DNA from 2 places in the Alkalihalophilus pseudofirmus genome. Region 1 is predicted to be linked to the other one. Evidence: a T-box and tRNA genes for the amino acid it is inferred to sense, from the RefSeq annotation. Region 1 holds a T-box; the other holds one or more tRNA genes.
What was found. A T-box is a leader RNA that pairs with one kind of tRNA and senses whether it is charged. The one in region 1 lies ahead of trpS (tryptophan--tRNA ligase), so its partner is inferred to be a tRNA-Trp.
Positions count from the first base shown of each region.

Region 2: it has a tRNA-Trp gene. The T-box ahead of trpS (tryptophan--tRNA ligase) is inferred to sense a tRNA for this amino acid. The anticodon was not compared.

Region 1 covers NZ_CP117835.1:2,392,980-2,401,622, forward strand. Annotated here, with positions in the region: gene PQ478_RS12850 (ABC-F family ATP-binding cassette domain-containing protein) at 1-1,507, shown strand, start outside; gene trpS (tryptophan--tRNA ligase) at 1,584-2,582, opposite strand; T-box leader at 2,695-2,947, opposite strand; gene PQ478_RS12860 (DMT family transporter) at 3,103-4,017, shown strand; gene PQ478_RS12865 (DUF3970 family protein) at 4,031-4,216, opposite strand; gene PQ478_RS12870 (DedA family protein) at 4,305-4,925, opposite strand; gene PQ478_RS12875 (DUF6501 family protein) at 5,034-5,234, opposite strand; gene PQ478_RS12880 (BCCT family transporter) at 5,477-6,997, shown strand; gene odhB (2-oxoglutarate dehydrogenase complex dihydrolipoyllysine-residue succinyltransferase) at 7,040-8,299, opposite strand; gene PQ478_RS12890 (2-oxoglutarate dehydrogenase E1 component) at 8,316-8,643, opposite strand, start outside.
Region 2 covers NZ_CP117835.1:632,135-640,777, reverse strand. Annotated here, with positions in the region: gene PQ478_RS03330 (VOC family protein) at 1-76, opposite strand, end outside; gene ilvD (dihydroxy-acid dehydratase) at 356-2,026, opposite strand; tRNA gene PQ478_RS03320 (tRNA-Leu) at 2,799-2,880, opposite strand; tRNA gene PQ478_RS03315 (tRNA-Arg) at 2,908-2,984, opposite strand; tRNA gene PQ478_RS03310 (tRNA-Leu) at 2,991-3,079, opposite strand; tRNA gene PQ478_RS03305 (tRNA-Cys) at 3,096-3,169, opposite strand; tRNA gene PQ478_RS03300 (tRNA-Gly) at 3,188-3,262, opposite strand; tRNA gene PQ478_RS03295 (tRNA-Gln) at 3,269-3,343, opposite strand; tRNA gene PQ478_RS03290 (tRNA-His) at 3,354-3,429, opposite strand; tRNA gene PQ478_RS03285 (tRNA-Trp) at 3,443-3,516, opposite strand; tRNA gene PQ478_RS03280 (tRNA-Tyr) at 3,524-3,608, opposite strand; tRNA gene PQ478_RS03275 (tRNA-Phe) at 3,683-3,758, opposite strand; tRNA gene PQ478_RS03270 (tRNA-Asp) at 3,771-3,847, opposite strand; tRNA gene PQ478_RS03265 (tRNA-Met) at 3,852-3,928, opposite strand; tRNA gene PQ478_RS03260 (tRNA-Val) at 4,093-4,168, opposite strand; tRNA gene PQ478_RS03255 (tRNA-Glu) at 4,194-4,268, opposite strand; tRNA gene PQ478_RS03250 (tRNA-Ser) at 4,295-4,388, opposite strand; tRNA gene PQ478_RS03245 (tRNA-Asn) at 4,393-4,467, opposite strand; rRNA gene rrf (5S ribosomal RNA) at 4,476-4,591, opposite strand; rRNA gene PQ478_RS03235 (23S ribosomal RNA) at 4,670-7,609, opposite strand; rRNA gene PQ478_RS03230 (16S ribosomal RNA) at 8,097-8,643, opposite strand, start outside.

The DNA.
Region 1 (8,643 bases):
CTGTTACGGCTTAATTGGTGCGAACGGCGCAGGGAAATCAACGTTCTTGAAAATTTTATCTGGTGAAATTGAACCACAACAAGGCGACGTGCATATGAAGCCTGGCCAGCGTCTCGCTGTGTTAAAGCAGAACCACTTCGAATACGAAGAGTATGAAGTGCTTCAAACAGTTATTATGGGACATGCACGCCTTTACCAAGTGATGCAGGAGAAAGATGCTATTTACATGAAGGAAGATTTTTCTGATGAAGATGGCATTAAAGCAGCGGAGCTTGAAGGTGAATTTGCAGAGTTAAATGGTTGGGAAGCCGAGTCTGAAGCTGCGATCCTACTAAAAGGATTAGGCATTCAAGAAGATCTTCACTCAAAGAAAATGGCTGATCTAACAGGTAGTGAGAAAGTAAAAGTATTACTTGCTCAAACGTTATTTGGTGAGCCCGATGTCCTTTTACTAGATGAGCCGACTAACCACCTTGACTTACAAGCGATTCAGTGGCTAGAAGAATTCTTAATTAACTTTGAGAATACTGTCATTGTTGTTTCCCATGACCGTCACTTCTTAAACAAAGTATGTACTCATATCGCAGACCTTGATTTTGGCAAGATTCAAATTTATGTAGGTAACTACGATTTCTGGTATGAGTCCAGTCAGTTAGCTCTTAAAATGGCTCAAGACCAAAATAAGAAAAAAGAAGAAAAAATTAAAGAGCTTCAAAACTTCGTAGCTAGATTCAGCGCGAATGCTTCTAAATCGAAACAAGCAACGTCACGTAAAAAGCTGCTTGATAAGATCTCTTTAGACGATATTAAACCTTCTTCCCGTAAATATCCATATGTACACTTCCAACCGGAACGTGAAATCGGGAATGATTTGCTTCGTGTTGAAGGATTAACAAAAACAATTGATGGCGAAAAAGTTCTAAACAACGTCAGCTTTACAATGAATAAAGACGATAAGATCGCTTTAGTTGGTACAAATGAAATTGCGAAAACCGTTTTATTCAAAATTTTAGCTGGTGAAATGGAGCCTGACAGCGGTTCGTATAAGTGGGGAGTAACCACCTCTCAAGCTTACTTCCCTAAAGATAACTCCGAATACTTCGAAGGCTGTGACTTAAACCTTGTCAACTGGCTGCGTCAATACTCTCCGGAAGACGATAGTGAAACATTCTTACGCGGCTTCCTTGGAAGAATGTTGTTCTCTGGTGAGGAAGTATTGAAAAAAGCAAGCGTGCTTTCAGGGGGAGAAAAAGTTCGTTGTATGCTGTCTAAAATGATGTTAAGCGGTGCAAATGTATTGCTGTTAGATGAGCCTACTAACCACTTAGATCTTGAATCAATTACAGCTGTAAATAATGGCTTAATTGCCTTCAAAGGCTCCATGATCTTCTCGAGTCATGACCATCAATTTAATGAATCCATTGCTAACCGTATTATTGAACTTACGGAAGATGGCTTAATTGATAAGCAAATGACTTACAATGAATTCCTTGAATACAAAAAGTAATAAGTTAAGCCGCTAGTTATTCACTAGCGGCTTTTTTATATTGAATTATTTTGTGTTTTTAATTCATTACGTGAAATTATAATTGAATCAGCCCGATTGCCTTCCTCACTTTAGCAATCGTTACCTGCGCTGATTCTTGCGCTTTTTTAGCCCCTTCTCGTAAAATGTCATCCACATCGATATCACTGTAGGCCAGAGCGCGCTTTTGCATCGGTTCTGTCAGCTCAATGATAGATTCACTAAGCATTTGCTTACACCTTACACATCCTATATTTGCATCGCTGCATCTCTTCTCTATATCTTTCCTCACTTCTTCATTGGAAAAATAGGAATGGAGATGATATACATTACAGCCACCTACTGTCGGGTGGCCGGGATCGCTTAGATGGGTACGTGTTGGATCAGAATAAGCTCTCTTCACTTTATTTTCGATTGTTTCTTTTGAATCTTGCAGAGAAATATAGGTTTTCGCCCCTAATGATTTACTCATTTTTCCTTTTCCGCCTAATGAGGGTACCCTCGCCTCTTTTTCAACCATTCCGTTTGGCAAAGTCAATATTTCTCCATACATAGAATTAAATTTGCGTGCGAGATCTCTTGCAATTTCGATGTGCACAAGCTGATCTGCTCCAACAGGCACCTTATGAGCTCCATGAATAAACATATCAGCTGCCATTAAGACCGGATACCCTACTAACCCATAACTAACGTGATCAGCATGCTGTTTTGCTTTTTCTTTAAATGTGGGACATCTTAACAGCTCACCAATAGGCATAACCATACTCAAGTAAAGATGTAATTCACTTATCTCAGCAGCCAATGATGATTGGGCGTAAATCGTTGCCTGATTTGGGTCAAGGCCGGCTCCTAAATAACTTCTCACTGCATCACGTGTCCTTGATTTTATTAATTCGGGCTTAGGATGTGTCGTTAATGCATGCAAATCAACTATAAAATAGTAAGCCTCATATTCTTTTTGCAGCCTATGAATTTCCTTCATCGCTCCTATATAATTTCCAAGGTGGAGATCGCCTGTTGGTCTGATCCCTGATACTAAAGTTTGTTTTTGAGTCATCACTATCTCTCCTTATTTGTTTTATTCATGTCGGAAAAAGTCTTTGCCACCACCAATCAGAATCCATGACGATCACCCCCTTTAATAAATAAAAAAAGCCCTCCACATCCTATACAAGGACGGGAGAGCCCGTGGTACCACCTTTATTGGTTTATATGCACAACTTAATAAACCCGCTTAAACCGTCTCATTTTTATGAAACAGCATCCCCTGATAACGTCGGGACCAACACGATACAGCCTACTTGTTATGTTCAGCCTACAGCTCAAAAGTCCATTCCATACACAGCCAGCACTCGTTTCCACCTGCCACGAGCTCTCTTAAGAAGGCTTTAAGTATGTACTCCTCTTTCTCATCGCTTTTTTTATGTACGTACATGTGTCATCTTTTAAGAAAGTATATGCTACTATTGGCATTTCTGCAATCTCTTTTACTAATTCTTACAAAATACATGTACCCTGCTTACAAGCTATATGAGTCGTGATATGATAATAGGAATGGATGTGTGGAGGGATGATGGATGAGCGTTAAAGAAGCCTATCTTTATGCTGTCTTAGGCGCAGCTCTTTGGGGGATTATTGGTTTATTTGTGCAGCCCCTTTATTCGTATGGCTTTACAGCTTGGGAAATAGTCGCAATACGAGCAATCTTTTCTGCGCTCTTGCTAGTGGGCTATTTGATTATTACAAATAGAAAGATGCTAAGGATTCACATTCGCGATCTGCCTTTATTTATTGGTACCGGTATTATCAGTATTGTATTCTTTAATTGGTGCTTCTTTACCGTGATTGATCAATCAAATCTATCGCTGGCAGTTGTCCTTTTATATACGGGCCCATTTTTTGTAACGCTGTTATCTCGAATATTTTTTAAAGAATGGTTAACACCAAATAAAGTAACAGCCCTAGTACTGACAATTATAGGCTGTGCGTTTGTCGTTGGTCTTCTCCCAAGCTTCAACACAGTTATTACTCCGTATATACTGCTAGTTGGTATTGGATCTGGGTTCTTTTATGCCTTGTACAGCATATTTGCTAAAGTGAGTTCGAAACGATATTCTTCAATGACCATTACTACGTATTCGTTTATTTGTGCAGCTATGTTTATGATTCCTACATCAGGGTTATGGAACAAAGCTCATTTATTCACTCAGATAGATGTAGTCGGTTATGGACTCGGGCTGGCCTTTTTCCCCACTGTTTTAGCTTACTTGCTTTATACACGTGGCTTAGCCGAGATCGAATCCAGCCGGGCTTCTATTTTATCTACGATTGAACCTGTGGTAGCAATCGGCATCGGATTTCTCATTTTCAAAGACCAATTATCGCTGATTCAATGGTTCGGAGTAGCTCTTGTTCTCTTCTCTATCTTTTTAGTTTCAAAGCCGGATAAAGCACGCTCTATAAAAAAACAGACACCCAAGCATGCCGTGTAGGGTGTCTGTTTTCTTATGATTTGCGTTTTATATCAACATACTGCATAATCTCTTTACTGTTTCTATACTTCGGATTGTTCGTGCGCGTTGAATCTCTTAATTCAGAGGCGTACGTAACCTCGAAGTTCTGAAGCTTCTCAAGGTCTTTCATAAAATCAACTAATTCTTTTTGATCTCTCCCGCTGACTCTCACTCTCATTTTGCATTCCCCTTTCGTACGTACGCTATCATAGATCAAAAGATGAAAATTGGCAACAAAAAAATACCTGATAAACCTTCAGGCATTTTCATTGATCATTAGGCTGCTGCTTTCTGTGACGTTCTCTTCTGTATTTAATAAAGGTATAAATGCCAAATAAGATCGCAATTCCTATTAATGTGTAAATTAATTGTTGAACAAATGAGGACCAGTCTTTAATCGAACGGCCGTAATGAAATCCAATCCAATAGTAAAGGTTCATCCAAACAAAAGCAGAACTAAATCCGATCGCCGCAAAACGTTGATAGGAAATAGCTGACAACCCTACACTAAATGGCACCGCATGCCTGATAAAAGGAAAAAAGTAACTAAACGATGCTGCCTTTAATCCATAACGATCAAGCAGCTCTTTTCCCTTTAATGCCCGCCTATACCAAATCGACCGTTCTTCTTTAATAGGAATGGATTTAGTACCTAAGAAATGACCAACGATATAAAGGGATGTCCCGTGCACAAGAATGCTTGCATAAACGACAAACATAGCTGGGATAGGATTTACATAAGCAGTGGTAGCAATCAGTCCTCCACTCATCAGGAGGATTTCATTTGGGACTGGAAAAAAGAATAATCCGATTGAAAAAATCAGAAACAAGGCCATATAACCATGACTTTGGATAAAAGAGATCATTTCAGTAAAAGCAACCATCATGGCCCCCTCTCATTTTTCCCTATATATCTAGTTTAGTAGAATGACCATGTTGAAGCAATCAATACGTCTTTCTCAATCGAACATAAAAAAGACAGTGATCCCACTGTCTTAATTCTTAAAATACTCTTTGTAATACCCACCCATTTTACCAGTGTTATCAATGACAAAATAAAATTCATCCGTTTCATTTTTAAGCTCGTATGTTTTGCCTTTCGTTAAAGCACGATTGACCATGTATTTTTTTGCATCCGTATGTACACATTCCACTGTACGAATCGTTTCTTTATCCATCCACGTTTTGTGAAGCATAATATCCCCTCCTTTTTCTGCTTATTTCATTATAAATAGAATTGTTAGTTGAAGCAAATGATTTCAAAAAACAAGGCCTTGAGAGAATAGCTTTTGTGCTTTATTAGAATGCTAATAATAAGGCTCGTCCTACAGTGATTAAAATTTAAGTATTTTGCCTATTAATGATACGTTTTACCCAGCTTTATTTATATGGTAGGGTAATAAAGTTATTTTTATTTCGGATAGTTATATAGGAGGTAATATTTTTGAATAAACAAACGATTGATTGGCCGGTCTTTATCATTAGCGGCGGGGCTTTGATCTTATTCGTACTAGCTTCATTTATATCAGCTGAAGGGGTTGCCAATTATGTAGATGCTACGTTCAATTGGTCTGCAACCTATTTCGGTGCCTTTTGGCAAGTATTTATGCTTCTAACGTTCTTGATTGCACTAGGGTTATTGTTTTCAAAGTACGGGTCTGTTCGTCTCGGAAGAAGTGAAAAACCAGAAACAAGTACATTTAAATGGATCTCCATGATAATGTGTACGTTACTCGCAGGCGGAGGAGTATTTTGGGCTGCTGCTGAGCCGATCTATCATTTTCTAGAGACGCCGCCTATGTACGGTGATATTCCGCCTGGTCAGCAGGAGACAATCGTTCCAGCTCTTGCTCAATCTTTTCTTGATTGGGGATTCTCTGCTTGGGCGATTTTAGGTACATTAGGTGTAGTAGTACTTATGTATGGCTATTCTAAGGGATTGCCTTTTAAACCTCGAACTTTGCTTTACCCTCTAGTAGGTAAAAACATCATGAATAAAAACAATGTATTAGGTATTGCGGTAGATTCATTCTCCATTATTGCCGTAGCTGCTGGTACCATCGGCCCGATCGGTTTTCTTGGATTACAAGCAGCATATGGGTTAGATTCCTTATTTGGCATTCCAAATACATTTCTCACTCAGTTATTGATTATTTTTGGATTAGTTGCGATTGCAGGGATCTCTGCAGTAACCGGGATTCATCAGGGAATTCAATGGCTAAGCCGATTTAATATAATCTTTACTCTCGTCCTCGTCGTCATTGTATTATTAGTAGGACCAGCTGGCTTTATTATTGATTCATTTGTTGGAACATACGGTGTTTACCTGCGCGATTATTTTGAACTGAGTTTATATCGAGGTGATACAGGCTGGTTATCATTTTGGACGATTTTCTTTTGGGGATGGTTTATCGGGTATGGTCCAATGATGGCTATTTTTATCAGCCGTATCTCTCACGGCCGTACGATTAGAGAACTATTTATTGCCGTAATTGTTATTGCCCCTCTTGTGACGAACTTTTGGTTCACTGTTGTAGGAGGCTCCGGAATCTTCTTTGAACTCCAAAATCCTGGTTCAGTCAGCGAACCGCTTTATGAAGCCGGGCTGCCCGCTTCCATGATTGCTATTGTCACACAATTGCCGTTTGGTTTTTGGATCGCTGCTGCGTTTTTATTAGTAACCATTGTGTTTGTTGCGACTACTACAGATTCGATGTCTTATACAATTTCAATGACAGTAACAGGAAGCAGTACACCAGCTAAATCGATTCGATTGTTTTGGGCGCTTTCTATGGGTGCTGTAGCTGCAGTGCTATTATATTTAGGAGAAGGCAGTATTAATGCTCTTCAATCATTTATTGTCTTTACTGCAGTTCCCGTCTCACTGATCATGCTCCCAACATTGTGGCTTGCCCCTAAAGTGGCGAAGAAAATGGCTAAAGATCAAGGAATTCTATAGCAAAATAAAGCAGCCTATCAATGAGATAGGCTGCTTTTTGTATTATCCTTCAAGTAAAAGTTGTTCTGGATCTTCAAGAAGTTCCTTCACTTTTACAAGGAAGCTGACTGCTTCTTTACCATCAACGATACGGTGATCATAAGATAAAGCAATGTACATCATTGGGCGATTTTCAAAGTTTTCTTGATCAATCGCAACCGGACGCCATTGTACCTTATGCATGCCAAGGATACCAACTTGTGGTGCATTAAGGATTGGTGTAGACCATAATGAACCGAATACACCACCGTTTGTAATTGTGAACGTTCCGCCTTGTAAGTCAGAAATCGCAAGCTTATTGTCACGAGCTTTCTTACCAAGTGAACCGATCTCACGCTCGATACCAGCGAATCCTAGACGATCTGCATCACGTACGACAGGGACAACTAAGCCCTCATCAGTAGATACTGCAACACCGATGTCGTAGTACTTCTTCATTAGGATTTCATCGCCTTGAATTTCAGCGTTTAGTAATGGGAACTCTTTAAGAGCACCAATAACTGCTTTTGTGAAGAATGACATAAAACCAAGTTTCACACCATTTTTCTCAAGGAAGCCATCTTTACGGCGTTTACGTAAATCCATAACAGCCGACATATCCACTTCATTAAACGTAGTCAGCATCGCAGCTGTTTGTTGAGATTCAACAAGACGTTTTGCAATCGTCTGGCGGCGGCGTGACATTTTAATACGCTCTACAGGCTTGCCTGGCTGGTCTGCAGCTGCTGCTTGCGGCTTCTTAGCAGGTGCTTCCGATTTTGCTTGCGGCGCGGCCTTTGGTTGTGACTGATGAGATTCCACATCTTGTTTGCGGATTCGTCCTGTCGGATCATTTGTTGCCACTTCTTTTAAGTCAATTCCTTTTTCACGAGCAAGCTTGCGAGCAGCAGGTGAAGCTAGAGGACGATCTGTAGATGACGTCTCTTCTTGAGTTTCTTCGGCAGCTTCTGCTTTAGGAGCTTCTGCTTTTGGCTCTTCTTTAGGCTCTTCCTTAGCAGCTGGTGCTTCAGTTGATGCAGAAGCATCTCCTGATTCATCGATCACAGCGATAACTTCTCCTACTTCAACTGTATCACCTGGCTCTTTTTTAAACTCTTTAATCACACCAGAGTGTTCTGCAGTAATTTCTACGTTAACCTTATCCGTTTCAAGTTCAGCAATATATTCCCCTTGGTTTACTTGCTCACCAACTTGTTTTAACCATTGTGCAATCGTTCCTTCAGTAATCGATTCAGCTAGTTCTGGTACTTTAATTTCAATCACGGCGATGGCCTCCTTATTATTTGCGAGTCAATGATTCTGTGATGATACGATCTTGTTCTTTCTTATGTGCAACCGGGTCACCTTCAGCAGGACTTGAACGATGAGTACGTCCAATGTATGAAACCGATGCCTCGCTAGGTGTAATCTCACGGATGCGTGACTCGATAAATGGCCAAGCACCCATATTCTTAGGCTCCTCTTGTACCCAAACAATTTCTTTTAAATTTGAGTATCTAGCAAATAATTCACGAATTTGCTTTTTCGGGAACGGATACAGCTCTTCAACACGTGCAATGTGAAGCCAATCCCAGTTTTCGTCAGATTTCTTCACACGGTCTGCAAGG
Region 2 (8,643 bases), 1.8 Mb from region 1:
ACCACACAGATGCAGTCTCTAAATTCCTCACCGGAATGCGAATGTAATGGACTTGATCAATGAATGATTGGTTCATGGCACTCTCCCCTCTTTGTAAAAACTAGTTATTAAGTCTATTTGACGTGAGGGAGAGATATCCTTTCACTTTTTTAGGAGTTTCTTATCTTGCTAGGGTAGGTATTCTTTATGCAAGAAGAAAGACGATCACGCTAAGCATAATCGTCTTTCGATGATTGTGTACGAATGAAGTGTGAAGCATTATAAGAACCTTGTTGGTTTTTAGGTATAGGTCCTCCTTGCAAATCAGCATAACAACGTGGGCCTTTCTCTTTATTGTTCTTCCTCAAGTAAATTATTAATCAGTTATTGCCCCTTTAGATGCAGAGGAAACTAAACGTGCGTATTTAGAAAGATACCCTTTTAAATCTTGTTGGGGAGCAGACCATTCCTTTCTTCTCACCTTAAATTCTTCTGGTGAAATATCGACTTGGAGTTCCTGAGTCTCACTATTGATCGTGATCATATCTCCTTCTTTAATTAATGCTATTGGTCCACCTACCTGTGCTTCAGGAGCGATATGACCAACGACTAATCCATGTGTACCTCCTGAAAATCTCCCATCAGTTATTAAACCGACCTTTTCGCCTAAGCCTTTTCCAACTACGATGGCAGTAATAGACAGCATTTCAGCCATCCCTGGGCCGCCCTTAGGACCTACATAGCGAATTACGATAACATCTCCTGAATTAATCTCATTGTTTAACACAGCTTTAGTAGCATCTATTTCTGTATCAAACACACGAGCAGGTCCGGTTATTTCTTTTATTTTTAATCCTGACATTTTTGCTAAAGCTCCCTCAGGTGCCAAGTTTCCTTTCAAGATAACTAAAGGCCCTGTTTTACGCTTAGGATTTTCAAAAGAAATAATTTCTTGACCTTCCCTTAATGGTTCCACTTCAGCAAGATTTTGTTCGAGTGTTTTCCCAGTAACTGTCATACAATCACCATGAAGAAGCCCCTTTTCAAGAAGTAATTTCATTACTCCCGGTACGCCTCCAATTTCTGATAAGTGTTCCATAACATATCGCCCGCTTGGTTTAAGATCTGCAATATGCGGCACACGCTCTCCGATTCGCTCAAAATCATCTAAGTCAAGGTCAACATCAACTGAATGAGCCATAGCGAGTAAATGGAGTACTGCATTAGTAGATCCGCCAAGAGCCATTACAACTGTGATGGCATTCTCAAATGCTTGTTTAGTCATAATATCCTTTGGAGTAATCCCTTTATCCAGTAAATTCATCACTGCCTTTCCTGCTTCTTCACAATCTTTTAATTTATCTGGCGTTTCGGCTGGATTGGAAGAACTTCCTGGCAGACTCATTCCCATTGCTTCGATCGCCGAGGCCATTGTATTTGCTGTGTACATCCCGCCACATGACCCAGCTCCCGGACAGGCTTGACATTCAATTTTATGTAGTTCATCACGGTCTATATCTCCATTATTGTATTTTCCGACTCCCTCAAAGGCAGAAACAATATCTATGTCTTTCCCATCTACTTTTCCTGGTCGAATCGTCCCCCCATATACAAATACAGACGGCAAATTTAAACGCCCTATCGCAATCATACATCCTGGCATATTTTTATCGCATCCACCTATTGCTACAACCCCGTCATAACTTTGAGCACCGATTACTGTTTCAATGGAATCGGCTATAACCTCCCGACTCGGTAATGAATAACGCATCCCTTCAGTTCCCATTGAGATACCATCTGATACTGTAATCGTATTGAAAATAAAAGGAGTTCCCCCATTCTCTAAAGTTCCTTCCTTTGTCTTTAGAGCCAACTTATCAATATGCATGTTACACGGTGTAACTTCACTCCAGGTACTAGCAATTCCTACAAAGGGTTTATTAAAGCCTTCGTCATTAATCCCCGTTGCCCTGATCATTGCACGATTTGGGGCACGATTTATATCGTTAAAAACTGAACTACGGCTTTTTGAAATATTTTTACTCATTTGAACACATTCTCCTTCATCTTTATAATTTTAAAATAAAATGTATAGCTAGATTATTCTAACTAAAAACAAGTTAAAGCATCTCGTTGATCCATCTTGGTAAACAACTGTGCACAGGTTTTGTCTATTGCAAACTTCCACTTCCAAGTAAACTATAAGTTTACTTTAATTAGAAAAAAACAACCCCTCAACTTAAAAATCCTGAAGCTCTGTATAATTTTATCGAAATATAAAGAATATTAAAATATCATAATAACATACTTAAACAAAAAAAGCATTAATCCCTCTTTAGATCAATGCTTTTTTTAGAAAGTATGGATTCAATCTTTGCAGCTATTTAACAAATTTGTAGTTGGGGTATCTCCTAACAAGATAAGACGTAAAGAGCGTGTTCGTATCGGAAGTGTTCATCTTGTTCTTAAACTCTTAAATTCTTTCACAAAGTCACCCTGAAATGAAGATTATGCTGCACAGTTTAGGTTGATTATGTAGCAAAATATTGATTTTGTACTTGAGAAACCGTTCCTTAATGCTTAAAGTTATGGTTGCTGGTCTAAGATTTCTGAGATAGCAATCTCTAAAGAATTTATCAAATGCTTCGTCATCATTAATTTTCTTCTTAATCATTCGTAATTCATCAGCAGTTAATTATTTCGTTTTTCACTAACAGGCTCCAACGCACACGATTTTAAGTTATTTTGATCGTGTTACGAAAACAATAAAAAAAAGACCTCAACATAACGTTGAAGTCTTGGTATTAGTAGCTATTAAGTACCGGTGGTCGGGGTCGAACCGACACTCCAGAAGGAACACGATTTTGAGTCGTGCGCGTCTGCCAATTCCGCCACACCGGCAAATCAAAAAAAGATAAAAAAAAATAATGGTGCGCCCTGAGAGATTCGAACTCCCGACCTTTTGATTCGTAGTCAAACACTCTATCCAGCTGAGCTAAGGGCGCAATATATGGTGCCGAGGGCCGGACTTGAACCGGCACGGTAGTCACCTACCGCAGGATTTTAAGTCCTGTGTGTCTGCCAATTCCACCACCCCGGCACGGCAGAAAAATCATTGGAGGCGGCACCCGGATTTGAACCGGGGATAAGGGTTTTGCAGACCCGTGCCTTACCACTTGGCTATGCCGCCTCAATTTAAACAAAAAAATGGAGCGGAAGACGAGATTCGAACTCGCGACCCCCACCTTGGCAAGGTGGTGTTCTACCACTGAACTACTTCCGCAAAAAATGGCTGGGCTAGCAGGATTCGAACCTACGCATGACGGAATCAAAATCCGTTGCCTTACCGCTTGGCGATAGCCCAAAATTAAAAATGGGGCGACTGATGGGAATTGAACCCACGAATGCCGGAATCACAATCCGGTGCGTTAACCACTTCGCCACAATCGCCGTAATAATATATTGGCAGGGGCAGTAGGAATTGAACCCACACCGGAGGTTTTGGAGACCTCTGTTCTACCTTTAAACTATGCCCCTATGAAGATGGTGGAGGGGGACGGATTCGAACCGCCGAACCCTGAGGGAGCGGATTTACAGTCCGCCGCGTTTAGCCACTTCGCTACCCCTCCAAACAACAATACCTATAATACAATATCATCTATCAATTCGTCAATACTAAATTAATATAATTGATATATTAAGATGGTGGCTTGGGACGGAATCGAACCGCCGACACATGGATTTTCAGTCCATTGCTCTACCGACTGAGCTACCAAGCCTTATTTTTAAAATGGCGGTCCGGACGGGACTCGAACCCGCGACCTCCTGCGTGACAGGCAGGCATTCTAACCAACTGAACTACCGGACCATTTTGGTTGCGGGGGAAGGATTTGAACCTCCGACCTTCGGGTTATGAGCCCGACGAGCTACCGAACTGCTCCACCCCGCGTCGTTTTAAAGTAAACGGATGTTGTTTTTTCAAAGAAGAATACCTCTCCTCTAAAAGTTTTGCCAACGATGCTATCATGCGTCGAGGTTACTCGAAGTTTCTCATGATGTAGTGCTCGTTGCTCCACCCGCGTCGTTTTAAAAAGTAAATGAGTATGATATAAATGGTGGAGGATGACGGGCTCGAACCGCCGACCCCCTGCTTGTAAGGCAGGTGCTCTCCCAGCTGAGCTAATCCTCCATCGCAGAAATAATAGATATATAAATGGTGACCCGTACGGGATTCGAACCCGTGTTACCGCCGTGAAAGGGCGGTGTCTTAACCGCTTGACCAACGGGCCAACTAATAAGTATATGAAATCTTTGCTGGCGGAGAGCGAGGGATTCGAACCCTCGAGACGGTTTTACACCGCCTACACGATTTCCAATCGTGCTCCTTCGGCCAACTCGGACAGCTCTCCTAATTGGCTCCACAGGTAGGACTCGAACCTACGACCGATCGGTTAACAGCCGATTGCTCTACCACTGAGCTACTGTGGAATATTAAAGCCTGGCAACGTCCTACTCTCACAGGGGGAAGCCCCCAACTACCATCGGCGCAAAAGAGCTTAACGACCGTGTTCGGCATGGGAACGGGTGTGACCTCTTTGCTATCGCCACCAGACTATGATTCACTTTACAGTGAATGTTTGAGATGGTTCTCTCAAAACTAGATAATGTGTAAACATATGTCAAGAATAATTTGGATAAGTCCTCGACCGATTAGTATCTGTCAGCTCCACATGTCGCCATGCTTCCACACCAGACCTATCAACCTCATCATCTCTAAGGGGTCTTACTGGATTAACTCCATGGGAAATCTCATCTTGAGGGGGGCTTCATGCTTAGATGCTTTCAGCACTTATCCCGTCCACACGTAGCTACCCAGCGATGCTCCTGGCGGAACAACTGGTACACCAGCGGTGTGTCCATCCCGGTCCTCTCGTACTAAGGACAGCTCCTCTCAAATTTCCTACGCCCGCGACGGATAGGGACCGAACTGTCTCACGACGTTCTGAACCCAGCTCGCGTACCGCTTTAATGGGCGAACAGCCCAACCCTTGGGACCTACTTCAGCCCCAGGATGCGATGAGCCGACATCGAGGTGCCAAACCTCCCCGTCGATGTGGACTCTTGGGGGAGATAAGCCTGTTATCCCCAGGGTAGCTTTTATCCGTTGAGCGATGGCCCTTCCATGCGGAACCACCGGATCACTAAGCCCGACTTTCGTCCCTGCTCGACTTGTAGGTCTCGCAGTCAAGCTCCCTTTTGCCTTTGCACTCTACGAATGATTTCCAACCATTCTGAGGGAACCTTTGGGCGCCTCCGTTACTGTTTAGGAGGCGACCGCCCCAGTCAAACTGCCCACCTGACACTGTCCCTGAACCGGATCACGGCTCGAGGTTAGAATGTCAGCACAGTCAGGGTAGTATCCCACCGACGCCTCCATCGAAGCTGGCGCTCCGACTTCCAAGGCTCCTACCTATCCTGTACAAACTGTACCAACATCCAATATCAAGCTACAGTAAAGCTCCATGGGGTCTTTCCGTCCTGTCGCGGGTAACCTGCATCTTCACAGGTACTATAATTTCACCGGGTCTCTCGTTGAGACAGTATCCAAGTCGTTACACCATTCGTGCGGGTCGGAACTTACCCGACAAGGAATTTCGCTACCTTAGGACCGTTATAGTTACGGCCGCCGTTTACTGGGGCTTCAATTCAGAGCTTCTCCCGTAAGGGATAACCCCTCCTCTTAACCTTCCAGCACCGGGCAGGTGTCAGCCCCTATACTTCGCCTTGCGGCTTCGCAGAGACCTGTGTTTTTGCTAAACAGTCGCTTGGATCTTTTCACTGCGGCTCTCTCGGGCATACACCCTACCAGAGCACCCCTTCTCCCGAAGTTACGGGGTCATTTTGCCGAGTTCCTTAACGAGAGTTCTCCCGAGCGTCTTAGAATTCTCTTCTCGCCTACCTGTGTCGGTTTGCGGTACGGGCACCTCTCACCTCGCTAGAGGCTTTTCTTGGCAGTGGAGGATCAGGAACTTCGGTACTAAATTTCCCTCGCCATCACAACTCAGCCTTCGTGAGAAGCGGATTTGCCTACTTCTCAGCCTAATTGCTTGGACGCACATATCCATCAGTGCGCTTACCCTACCTTACTGCGTCCCCCCATTACTCAAACGGTGAGGAGGTGGTACAGGAATTTCAACCTGTTGTCCATCGCCTACGCTTTTCAGCCTCGGCTTAGGTCCCGACTTACCCTGAGCGGACGAGCCTTCCTCAGGAAACCTTGGGCTTTCGACGGAGGGGATTCTCACCCCTCTTTTCGCTACTCATACCGGCATTCTCACTTCTAAGCGCTCCACCAGTCCTCACGATCTGACTTCGCTGCACTTAGAACGCTCCCCTACCACTGACACCTAAGGTGTCAATCCATAGCTTCGGTGATACGTTTAGCCCCGGTACATTTTCGGCGCAGAGTCACTCGACCAGTGAGCTATTACGCACTCTTTAAATGGTGGCTGCTTCTAAGCCAACATCCTGGTTGTCTGGGCAACTCCACATCCTTTTCCACTTAACGTATACTTTGGGACCTTAGCTGATGGTCTGGGCTGTTTCCCTCTTGACTACGGATCTTAGCACTCGCAGTCTGACTCCCGAGTAAAAGTTTTTGGCATTCGGAGTTTGACTGAATTCGGTAATCCTGTGGGGACCCCTAGTCCAATCAGTGCTCTACCTCCAAAACTCTCAACCTCGAGGCTAGCCCTAAAGCTATTTCGGGGAGAACCAGCTATTTCCGAGTTCGATTGGCATTTCACCCCTACCCACACCTCATCCCCGCATTTTTCAACATGCGTGGGTTCGGGCCTCCATTCAGTGTTACCTGAACTTCACCCTGGACATGGGTAGATCACACGGTTTCGGGTCTACGACGGCGTACTCATTCGCCCTATTCAGACTCGCTTTCGCTACGGCTCCGCCTTATCAGCTTAACCTTGCACGACATCGTAACTCGCCGGTTCATTCTACAAAAGGCACGCTGTCACCCATTAACGGGCTCCAACTAGTTGTAGGCACACGGTTTCAGGATCTGTTTCACTCCCCTTCCGGGGTGCTTTTCACCTTTCCCTCACGGTACTGGTTCACTATCGGTCACTAGGGAGTATTTAGCCTTGGGAGATGGTCCTCCCGGATTCCGACGGGGTTTCACGTGTCCCGCCGTACTCAGGATCCACTCAGGAGGAAATAGAATTTCGACTACAGGGCTGTTACCTTGTGTCGCGGACCTTTCCAGATCGCTTCGCCTATCCTATTTCTTTGTAACTCCGTATAGAGTGTCCTACAACCCCAAGAGGCAAGCCTCTTGGTTTGGGCTGATACCGTTTCGCTCGCCGCTACTCAGGTAATCGCATTTGCTTTCTCTTCCTCTGGGTACTTAGATGTTTCAGTTCCCCAGGTCTGCCTCCTCATACCCTATGTATTCAGGTATGGGTACTATTCCATTACGAATAGTGGGTTCCCCCATTCGGATATCCTCGGATCAAAGCTCACTTACAGCTCCCCGAGGCGTTTCGCCGTTCGTCGCGTCCTTCTTCGGCTCCTAGTGCCAAGGCATTCACCGTGCGCCCTTTCTAACTTAACCAAAATTTAAAAAAGGTTGTTGAATTCTTGACATGCTCGTTCAATCTTCTCTATTAAAAGATACCGATGAACAAATATGTTTACATGGACTTCAGATAAACTTCGAATCTCTTCGTCTACTTCACAACTCGTGTTCTCACGTACCGATGTACGATCCGAGCACTCATTTGATCGTATCCTCGATCTTCTCGTTTCTCTTTGTCCGTTTTCATTATCTAGTTTTCAAAGAACCAAGTACTAACTCTTACTCAACTTGGTGAGAATTAGTATCTAATTGAAGGATAGTTCCTTCAAAACTGAACAAGGCTACTGACTTCATTTACATCATGTAACACTTCTCAGTTTTCGCTTCATGCAGCCTTGCGACGAGTAATCGCAGGAGCAAAAGCTTTTAATAGAGAGTTTTGTGTTCTCTCAAAACTGAACAAAAGATCCAAAGCGTATATGATCGTAAGATCATACATCGACTAGAGTTAAATACTCCATAGAAAGGAGGTGATCCAGCCGCACCTTCCGATACGGCTACCTTGTTACGACTTCACCCCAATCATCTGTCCCACCTTAGGCGGCTGGCTCCAAAAGGTTACCTCACCGACTTCGGGTGTTACAAACTCTCGTGGTGTGACGGGCGGTGTGTACAAGGCCCGGGAACGTATTCACCGCGGCATGCTGATCCGCGATTACTAGCAATTCCGGCTTCATGTAGGCGAGTTGCAGCCTACAATCCGAACTGAGAATGGCTTTATGGGATTCGCTCAACCTCGCGGTTTTGCAGCCCTTTGTACCATCCATTGTAGCACGTGTGTAGCCCAGGTCATAAGGGGCATGATGATTTGACGTCATCCCCACCTTCCTCCGGTTTGTCACCGGCAGTCACCTTAGAGTGCCCAACTGAATGCTGGCAACTAAGATCAAGGGTTGCGCTCGTTGCGGGACTTAACCCAACATCTCACGACACGAGCTGACGACAACCATGCACCACCTGTCACTTTGTCCCCCGAAGGGGAAAGCTCTATCTCTAGAGTGGTCAAAGGA